DNA from 4 places in the Paenibacillus sp. JSM ZJ436 genome. Region 4 is predicted to be linked to each of the others. Evidence: predicted binding sites of a transcription regulator. Region 4 holds the regulator's gene; each other region holds the start of a gene.
What was found. Region 4 encodes Rex, which represses fermentation and respiration genes when NADH is low (regulators of the CRP and FNR family bind a similar motif). Its sites were predicted from a motif close to TTGTGAAATATTTCACAA; they were not measured.
Positions count from the first base shown of each region.

Region 1: a site for Rex is predicted at 1,285-1,302, ahead of ACH6EH_RS16225 (DUF1641 domain-containing protein). Genes of this name have one in related genera too.
Region 2: a site for Rex is predicted at 726-743, ahead of qoxA (cytochrome aa3 quinol oxidase subunit II). Genes of this name have one in related genera too.
Region 3: a site for Rex is predicted at 1,209-1,226, ahead of nadA (quinolinate synthase NadA). Genes of this name have one in related genera too.

Region 1 covers NZ_JBISEO010000015.1:16,733-18,938, forward strand. Annotated here, with positions in the region: gene ACH6EH_RS16220 (NAD(P)/FAD-dependent oxidoreductase) at 1-587, opposite strand, end outside; gene ACH6EH_RS16225 (DUF1641 domain-containing protein) at 619-1,086, opposite strand; gene ACH6EH_RS16230 (polysaccharide deacetylase family protein) at 1,357-2,206, opposite strand, start outside.
Region 2 covers NZ_JBISEO010000001.1:368,083-370,288, reverse strand. Annotated here, with positions in the region: gene ACH6EH_RS01885 (metal ABC transporter solute-binding protein, Zn/Mn family) at 1-306, opposite strand, end outside; gene qoxA (cytochrome aa3 quinol oxidase subunit II) at 967-1,947, shown strand; gene qoxB (cytochrome aa3 quinol oxidase subunit I) at 2,032-2,206, shown strand, end outside.
Region 3 covers NZ_JBISEO010000019.1:16,912-19,117, reverse strand. Annotated here, with positions in the region: gene ftsH (ATP-dependent zinc metalloprotease FtsH) at 1-1,073, shown strand, start outside; gene nadA (quinolinate synthase NadA) at 1,302-2,206, shown strand, end outside.
Region 4 covers NZ_JBISEO010000001.1:145,882-148,087, reverse strand. Annotated here, with positions in the region: gene ACH6EH_RS00830 (amidohydrolase) at 1-871, opposite strand, end outside; gene ACH6EH_RS00825 (redox-sensing transcriptional repressor Rex) at 846-1,511, opposite strand; gene dinG (ATP-dependent DNA helicase DinG) at 1,587-2,206, opposite strand, start outside.

The DNA.
Region 1 (2,206 bases), on a different contig from region 4:
TCTACGCAGTACAGCTTGATTTCGTCCGGAGAAATGCCGTATTTACGGGCAAGCTCTGGACGCATGTCAGCATACTCGCCAACAAGCTCAACGCCGGTCAAGCCGCCGCCGCCCACGACAATTGTCGCGTCTGCCGGATTCTTCGTTCTGCTGTATTCTGCAATGCGGTCCTCTACATGCTTATGCAGACGGTTTGCATCGTTCACGGACTTCAGTACAAAGCTGTTCTCCTGCAGTCCAGGAATGCCGAAAAATGCGGTTTCGCTGCCCAGTGCAACAACCAGCAGGTCATACGTCAAAGACGCGCCGTTTTCCAGAGCTACCGAGCGGCTGTCCGGCTTGATTTCCTTAACGGTACCGATCTTCAGGTCTACGTTCGCATCGCGAAGCAGCCTGTCCAAAGGCAGGGCAACCGCCTTTTCAGCAATATTGCCAGCCGCCAAACGATGCAGCTCGGTAATAATCTGGTGCGTTGTAAAACGGTTAACTACCGTGATTCTTGCGTTCATTCCGAAATGCTCACGGGCCGAAAGAGCGCTCAGCAGGCCGCCGTAGCCTCCGCCCAGGATCAGAATATGTTTAGACATGACCATCCTCCGTTCTTATCCAGTTTCTTAATTAACGTTTCGTTTGTCCTTCGCGCTCGTTGAGCACATCCAAGTAAGCCTGTGCAAAGCGCAGGCCCTTCTGTACCTGAGGGTCCTTCAGCATTTTCATCAAGCCAAATACGCTGATGCTGTTGCTGTCGCCTTGAAGGCGCACGCGGTCTCCGGCCTCAATGGCCGCAGAAGCGGTGTTCTTCATCGCATCGGTTACCGGCTTGGTGAAGCCGCTGAGTGAAGCCATGGTGTCCTCGGCGAGAACCGGGTCGGTAGCTACCGATTTTCCGAAGTCATATGCCTTGGTCATGAACGTCAGCATTTCAGCCAGCTTGGGAAGCTGCTCTACCAGTACCGTCAGGGATTCCTGAATTTCAGGCTTCAGCAATTGATCAAACACATCCGGAAGTCCCGCTTGCGGTGCTCCCAGATTTTCGGCAACCTTCTCCGAGCCTTCGGACGATTGCGGACGGGATGTTTCTGTCATGTTAATTGCCTCCTTTGCTTTAAATGAGGTCCCAAGAAGAAATGGCGGCGATTGAACCGGTTCGTCATTGTGTTACTTTCGGGATAACCGGCCGCTATTATGCATCACTGCTTAAAAGTGAGGGTTTGTGGAAATCTATATCGCCAAAACAAAGCAGGGGGATCGCCTCCCCCTCCCTTTTAAACCGTTTCGTTGGGATTGTGATTATTATCTCAACCTCTAGTCTATAACTTGTGCCTCATAATTACAAACAAAAAATGCACGTTTTTTCTACAAAGTTTGAATTTTGTAAGCATACTCTTTCGTCACCACATGATTCAGCGGATGACCCGAGAAGTGCAGAATATCGCGGAGCGGAATCCACACGGCATTTCCCCAAATCATCACCTCCGAAGGCTGCTTCATCGAGGTATCCGGGGACCAGAGCATGCCAAGGCCCGGATCGACACTCCATGACGCTCCGCTAAGCCATACCCTGGCGGTTCTCGATGGCGCGTCCCAGCTCACCCGTCCGCCAAGGCGCTCCACCGCAGAGCGCAGCGGCACCATGAGCCGGCCGTTCTCAATCCGGTATTCACCCGGCTGAAACTCAGCCGCCAGACCGGCCATGTCGAGCGTCAGCACCTTGCCCTGATCAAACAGCTGTCCGTTAGGAACGATATGCTCGGCAATCCACCGGGAGCCTGGCTGCGACTCTTTAGGCTTGACTTTGCTCTGTACCTTGAACTGTACCGGTGCGGTCTCAGGCGTCAGCACGGCAAAGCGGTACCCTGCCTCCTTGTAATACTCGATAATGCGGGGCAGCGCCTTAACGGTTTCTTCGTGTCCTGCGCCATCGTGCAACAGCAGATTGATCTCATCTCCTGCCGTCTGCATCGTGGATTGGCGGACAATCTCGTCGGCAGGCACACCGATCTGCTTGGAATCACCGCTGTCTGCATTCCAGTCGAACACAAGGTAGCCCGCCTGCTTCAGCAGTTTGAAATAGGTTTCGTCAAATTTTCCTGCTGTGCCTCCTGGCGCCCGGAGCAGCTGGGGCCGTTCCCCTGTGATGCTGCGAATAATTTCCTCAGTCTGCTTGATTTGATCCCAAAACAGCGTGAATTTCCGGTACAGCTGG
Region 2 (2,206 bases), 220 kb from region 4:
CTCAAATACTTCTGTCATATTTCCTTCTAAATGCTGTCCGCTGTAAAACACAATATCTGCTTGGTCGAGTTTGCTAATGTCACCTTGAGTAGCGTTGTATAGATGAGGATCAACCCCAGGGCCCATAAGACTGGATACCTGCACCCTGTCACCGCCGATGACAGAAACCGGCTCTGCAATTTGAGCGATCGTGGTAACAATGTTGATTTTGCCCACAGCCGTACTGCCGTTTTTCTCATTTGAGCCGGCACAGCCAGCCAAAGCCAGCACCAGAATGAGCATTGCAGGAATCCAAACCTTCTTCATGTGAGACAACATCTTCAAATTTCCTCCTTAACCATATTATTCATTATTGTGTGGGATGAAACAATTAAATTTCCCTTGGGCAAAATATATGCTTGATAACAAAATAACGTGATTATTGCGGTTTGTCAACGATTTTTCTCATGGGCAACATTTATAGTGTACGCTAACTAATTCTGAGCGTTGCAAAGACCCAGATACTGCCTCTCTCGATTCAAAAGAAGGTGAATGCTTTAAATAACGCATGTGAGCTTTTTACTCAGCTTTGCTGAGACGTGCTTTCAGCCCTGCACAGTGGACTACATATCTTATTTGCTTTAGGATCAAACTAATTTTTCAAGGCTATTTTGGGCAAATGACCCTTACCCACCAGGCATTACAGCGTATTTGGAGGCGGTGATTTGTGACGAATCTGGGAACACTCGTGAATATTTGAACAAAGTTTGAACTCACTAGAAACCGCATAACGACAGGGTTTTGCTCTTCTTGAGGGTCTTTTTGAAACAATTTGATCACAAAACGTTACGGTGTTCGTCAAAGTTAAACCATAAAATGTTAAATATACAATGTAATGGGTTTTGCAACGAATGAAAATAGTCATTACTATAGGATTATGAAGTGACAAGCGAATGTGAGATTTAATATGTCAGAAAGGGGTACACCATGAAAAAACGAGGGCCGTTATTTGCATTGTTGATGAGTATAACCTTGCTTTTATCGGGCTGTAGTTCATTGACCGTCTTGGATCCGAAAGGTCCGGCTGCAAGGACCCTGTCCGATACAATCATATTTTCTATCTTCATGATGGTCGGCATTCTGGCTGTGGTATACGTTCTTTACATCTATATGCTGGTCAAATACCGCGCTAGAAAATCCAATGAAGGCTACGAGCCGCCGCACGATGAGGGCAGCAAGCTGCTGGAGATTACATGGACGATAATTCCGATCATTATTGTAATCATCCTTTCCGTAGTGACAGTCAAATCAACCATAGCTGTCGAGAACGTGCCGGAGGGCTATGAAGATCAGGAGCCGCTGGTTATCTACGCTTCCACCTCCAACTGGAAATGGCATTTCAGCTATCCGGAACAAGGCATTGAGACCGTCAATTATGTGAATCTCCCGACCAACCGTGCCATCGAGTTCCGCATGTATTCTTACGGTCCGATTACGAGCTTGTGGATTCCACAGCTTGCCGGGCAGAAATATGCGATGAGTGACATGGTTACGAAGATTAACATGGTAGCAGACGTTCCGGGCTCTTATATGGGTAAAAACGCAAACTTTAGTGGTGAAGGCTTCGCCCACATGGACTTTGAAGCGCTGGCGATGCCTGCTGCTGAATTTGAAGAGTGGGTAGAAGACGTGAAGGCGAACGAGAAGGATTTGACCGAGGAGCAGTTTGATGACCTTCTGGTGACCCCGCATGTTGGCAGAATGTCCTTCTCCAGCACGCACCTCGAATTCAGTCCTCCGCCGGAGGATGGCCACCATTCCAATGGTCATACAGATCATCAGGATAAGAAGCAGAAGTTCCCAGATCCGGCAACCTCTGAAGAGGAAGTGGAGTTTGATGGCGAGCCCAATGTCGAGCCGGACACATCTAAAGAAGATTCTACTCACAACGACCACGAAGGTCACTAGGGACTGATGAGGCTGAGGCAGACGGCGTAGATTTGCGTATACTGCCCCCTCTCCCCTGTACATCCTGAAAGGAGATAAGCCCTTATGAAATGGGACGAATTTTTCGTTACCGGTGAACCATTAATCTATGGCGCCATGGTTAGTATCGTTCTCGTTTCCCTGGCCATTGTAGTAGGCTTGACCTACTTCAAGAAATGGGGATATCTGTGGAAAGAATGGCTGACAACCGTTGATCATAAAAAAATCGGGGTCATGTACA
Region 3 (2,206 bases), on a different contig from region 4:
TTGACCGCCAGATCACGGTGGACCGTCCGGATGTGAAGGGTCGCGAAGCGGTACTGAACGTTCACGCCCGTAACAAGCCGCTCACGAAAGACGTGAAGATGGATGTTATTGCGAAGCGGACGACAGGCTTTACAGGTGCGGACCTGGAGAACCTCCTGAACGAGGCAGCCCTGCTCGCTGCACGGCGCAACCGGAAGGATATCTCCATGCAAGAGGTTGACGAGGCGATTGACCGTGTCATCGTCGGTACAGAGAAGCGCAGCCGCGTGATCAGTGACCGCGAGAAGCGGATTGTTGCTTATCATGAAGCGGGCCATACCATCGTTGGTTACTTCCTGGAGCATGCCGATATGGTTCATAAGGTAACAATCATTCCGCGTGGACGCGCGGGCGGATATGTGATTATGCTGCCGAAGGAAGACCGTATGCTCGTGACGAAGCAGGAGCTTCTGGACCGGGTTACCGGCTTGCTGGGCGGACGCGTAGCGGAGGAGCTGTTTATCGGCGAAATCGGTACCGGTGCATACAGTGACTTCCAGCAGGCAACGAGCATTGTCCGCAGCATGATTGTGGAGTACGGCATGAGCGAGAAGCTCGGACCGATGCAGTTCGGCACTTCTCAGGGACAGGTGTTCCTGGGCCGGGATATCGGACACGAGCAGAACTACAGTGATCAGATCGCATATGAGATCGATCAGGAAATGCAGCATTTCATTCAGGATTGCTATGAGAAATGCCGCCAGCTCCTGACCGAGCATGCGAAGGAAGTGCATCTGATTGCAAACACCTTGCTGGAGAAGGAAACGCTGGAGCTGGATCAGATCAAGCAATTGATCGAGACAGGTTCTGTGGATTCCGGCAATGACGGTGAAGGCGGCTCCTCCGAGAGCGGTGAACCCGTCATCGACAGCATTGGAGACGTACGTGTTCGCATTCAGGGCAAAGACCAGGAAGAGCGTTCCAATACGGGAGAAATTCCGAACAATCCAATGGACAATGATCAGCCGGAGAACAGCAATCCCGACGATAAGCCTCCAGGCGGGTCAGACCAAGGCGGCGGCAGATTAACGTAGTAATATCGCCAAAACTGACGCTGCAGCGTTATATACAGATAGAACCGGAGAACATCCCTTGTTTTCCGGTTTTTTTTGTGCATCTTATCACGTTGACAGCCGGGAGAACGTTGTGTACATTAGGTGTTAACTAGCAGGTGTTTCTTTTCACAAGGTAGATGGGCATCTGTACTCAAATTGCTGCGGCCTGACAATCTGGCCGTAATACATAAAGGGAGAGGGTCAGAAGTGGAAGCTTTGGCACTGGAACGTAAAGCCGAACAGAACCGGGAGTTACGCGAACGCTTAATCCAATTGAAGAAAGAACGCAACGCTATTATTCTGGCGCATTATTATCAGCGCGATGAAATACAGGAAGTCGCAGATTTTCGGGGAGATTCCTTCCTATTAGCACAGAAAGCCGCACAAACCGACGCAGACACCATCGTATTTTGCGGTGTGCATTTCATGGGTGAAAGCGCAAAAATTCTAGCCCCGAACAAAACCGTGCTCATCCCGGATGAGCGTGCAGGCTGTCCGATGGCTGACATGGTGAACGTGGATGGACTGCGCAAGCTGAAGGCACAGCACCCTAACGCCAAGGTCGTGACTTACATTAACTCCTCGGCAGAGATTAAAGCAGAAACCGACATCTGCTGCACGTCCTCCAATGCGGTAAAGGTCATTCAGTCTGTAGATTCTGATGAAATCATCTGGGTACCGGATAAGAACCTCGGTCATTATGTACAGCAGCATACGGACAAGAAGATGATTATTTGGGAAGGATACTGCAACACGCATGATATGCTGACCGTCAAAGATGTCATGGAGATGAAGGCCAAGTATCCAGGGGCGGAGTTTGTCGTTCATCCGGAATGCCGGCCAGAGGTTGTAGAGCTGGGTGATTTCGTAGGCAGCACGACGGCCATTTTGGAATATTGCAAGAATTCTCCGGCGAAAGAATTTATCGTGGGTACCGAGGATGGAACCGGCTATCAGCTTCGGGTAGATAGTCCGGATAAAGCTTTTCATTTTGCTACCAAGTTTCTCGTATGTCCGAATATGAAGGTCAATAATTTGAAGAAGCTGGTGAAATGCCTGGAAACGATGAAGCCGCAAATTTACGTTCCGCCGGCCGTAGCCGATAAGGCACG
Region 4 (2,206 bases):
GGAGCTCCGGTACACGGGCAATGCCGCTCGCCAGCTTCAGATTACTACCGGGATTATGAGAGACGCCGACCTGATGCGCGGCTAGAATGCTGATCTCCTCATCGGTAAGATGTACGCCGTGGGCAATCAGGCTAGGCCGGGAGAACATGCCCAGCTTCAGGAGATGCTCCACCGGCCGGACACCGTAATCCTTCACATTTTGCTCTACTTCATTGCGGGTCTCACTCATATGGGTATGCATCGGCAGGTCCAGATCGATCGAAGCCTGTACAAATTTCTCAATATAGTCCGGCGGGCAGGTATACGGGGCGTGTGGAGAAATCATCGTTGTAATTCGTCCATCCGCTTTTCCATGCCAGGATTTGGCGAAGTCAACCGCCTCGTTCAGCTTTCTCTGTTGTTCTTCCGGTGAGCACAGGCCGATCACCCCGCGTGTTAACACCGCCCGCATTCCGGATTGCTTCGTCACAGCCGCCACTTGATCCATATGATCATACATATCCAGGAAGGTCGTCGTGCCGCCCTTCAGCATCTCAAGAACCGAAAGAGAAGTACCCCAATAGACGTCTTGGGCCGTAAACTTCCCTTCCATTGGCCACATTTTCTCCTGCAGCCATACCTGGAGCGCCAGATCATCACCATAACCTCGCAGCAACGACATCGCTGTATGTCCATGAGTATTAATCAATCCCGGTAAAAACAGCAAATGGCTGCCGTCCATGACCTCGGTTCCCTCATCGATTTGCGGCTCCTCTTCCCCGATATACGTAATGATATCGTCCTCGATGAGCATGTATCCCGAAATGACAGTCTTTCCTTCCTCCAGCACGGCAAAGGTGCCGTTCTTAATGACCTGCTTCCGCGGTGTCATTGTTCATCTCCTCCTTCCCATTATCCAAATAGTAAGCCAGGCTTTGCAAATCTGTCGTAAAATCAGCCGTATGAATACGGATGTGAGGCGGAGCCTTTAGAATCACCGGTGCAAAATTTAATATAGCCTCAATCCCGGAGGCAACCAGCACGTCCGCCACATTTTGCGCCTCAACATCCGGTACTGTGATGATACCGATCCGGATGCTTAGCTTCTGAATCGTCTCACTCAGTTCCTCCATCGGCTGTACAGTTAAATTATTGATGCGTGTCCCCACTTTGGAGGTTTGAGCGTCAAAGACCGCTACGATTTTCATATTGTCCTTCAAAAAGGCATTATAGTTGGATAATGCATGTCCCAGGTTCCCTGCACCGACAAGCACAACGTTAATATGCTGATCCAGCTTCAGAATCTGACGAATCTTCTCGATCAGATAGATGACATCATACCCAATGCCCTTTCTCCCAAAATCCCCGAAGTAAGCAAGGTCCTTTCGAATCTGGGCAGGATTTAGATCCAGCCTCTGTCCCAGCTCCTGCGAGGAGACGGTGGCAACCTCTCTCTTATGCAGCTCATTCAAATAACGCAGATAGACAGGCAGTCTGCGAACCACAGCTTCCGAAATTTTATCCGATTTCATGCTTGCTCCCCCTATAGATTAAACTCAAGGCCGAACACTTTAAGTCTCTAACACTGGAACACTAACACACCTTATTCATGAATCAGGCTGAAGCCATTCCTCAATCCGAGATACCATCTGGTCAGATCGCATATGCTCCATTTTCGGTCCGGGTAAAGAGTACAGAAAATACTTGCCGTAATAGGATTCAATAATTCTTGTATCATAAACAATGACGATGCCGCGGTCATTTGCAGTTCGGACGAGGCGGCCGAACCCTTGCTTGAAGCGGATGACTGCTTGCGGGACAGACAGCTTCATAAACGGATTCTTCTTCTGCTGCTGCAGCAGCTCACTCTTCGCTTCAACCAGCGGGTGGCTTGGCGGCTGAAAGGGAAGCCGGACAATGGCCAGGCAGGTGAGGGCCTCCCCTGGAATATCAACACCTTCCCAGAAGGAGCTCGTGCCCAGAAGAACCGAGGGCCCGCTATCTTGAAACCGCCGGATCAGCTTGCTTCGACTCACGCCGTCCATCCCCTGTCCCAGCACGTGAATATCACGGGACTGCAGCAGCTCCTTTAACGGTTCATAGACTTGTCTCAGCATTTTGTAGGAAGTGAACAGCACCATCATTCGGCCCTGGGTCGCCACGGCCGCGTCAGCCAGCGACTGCACCAGGCTGCTGACGAATTTGGGATCTCCCACCGTTCCCTTCA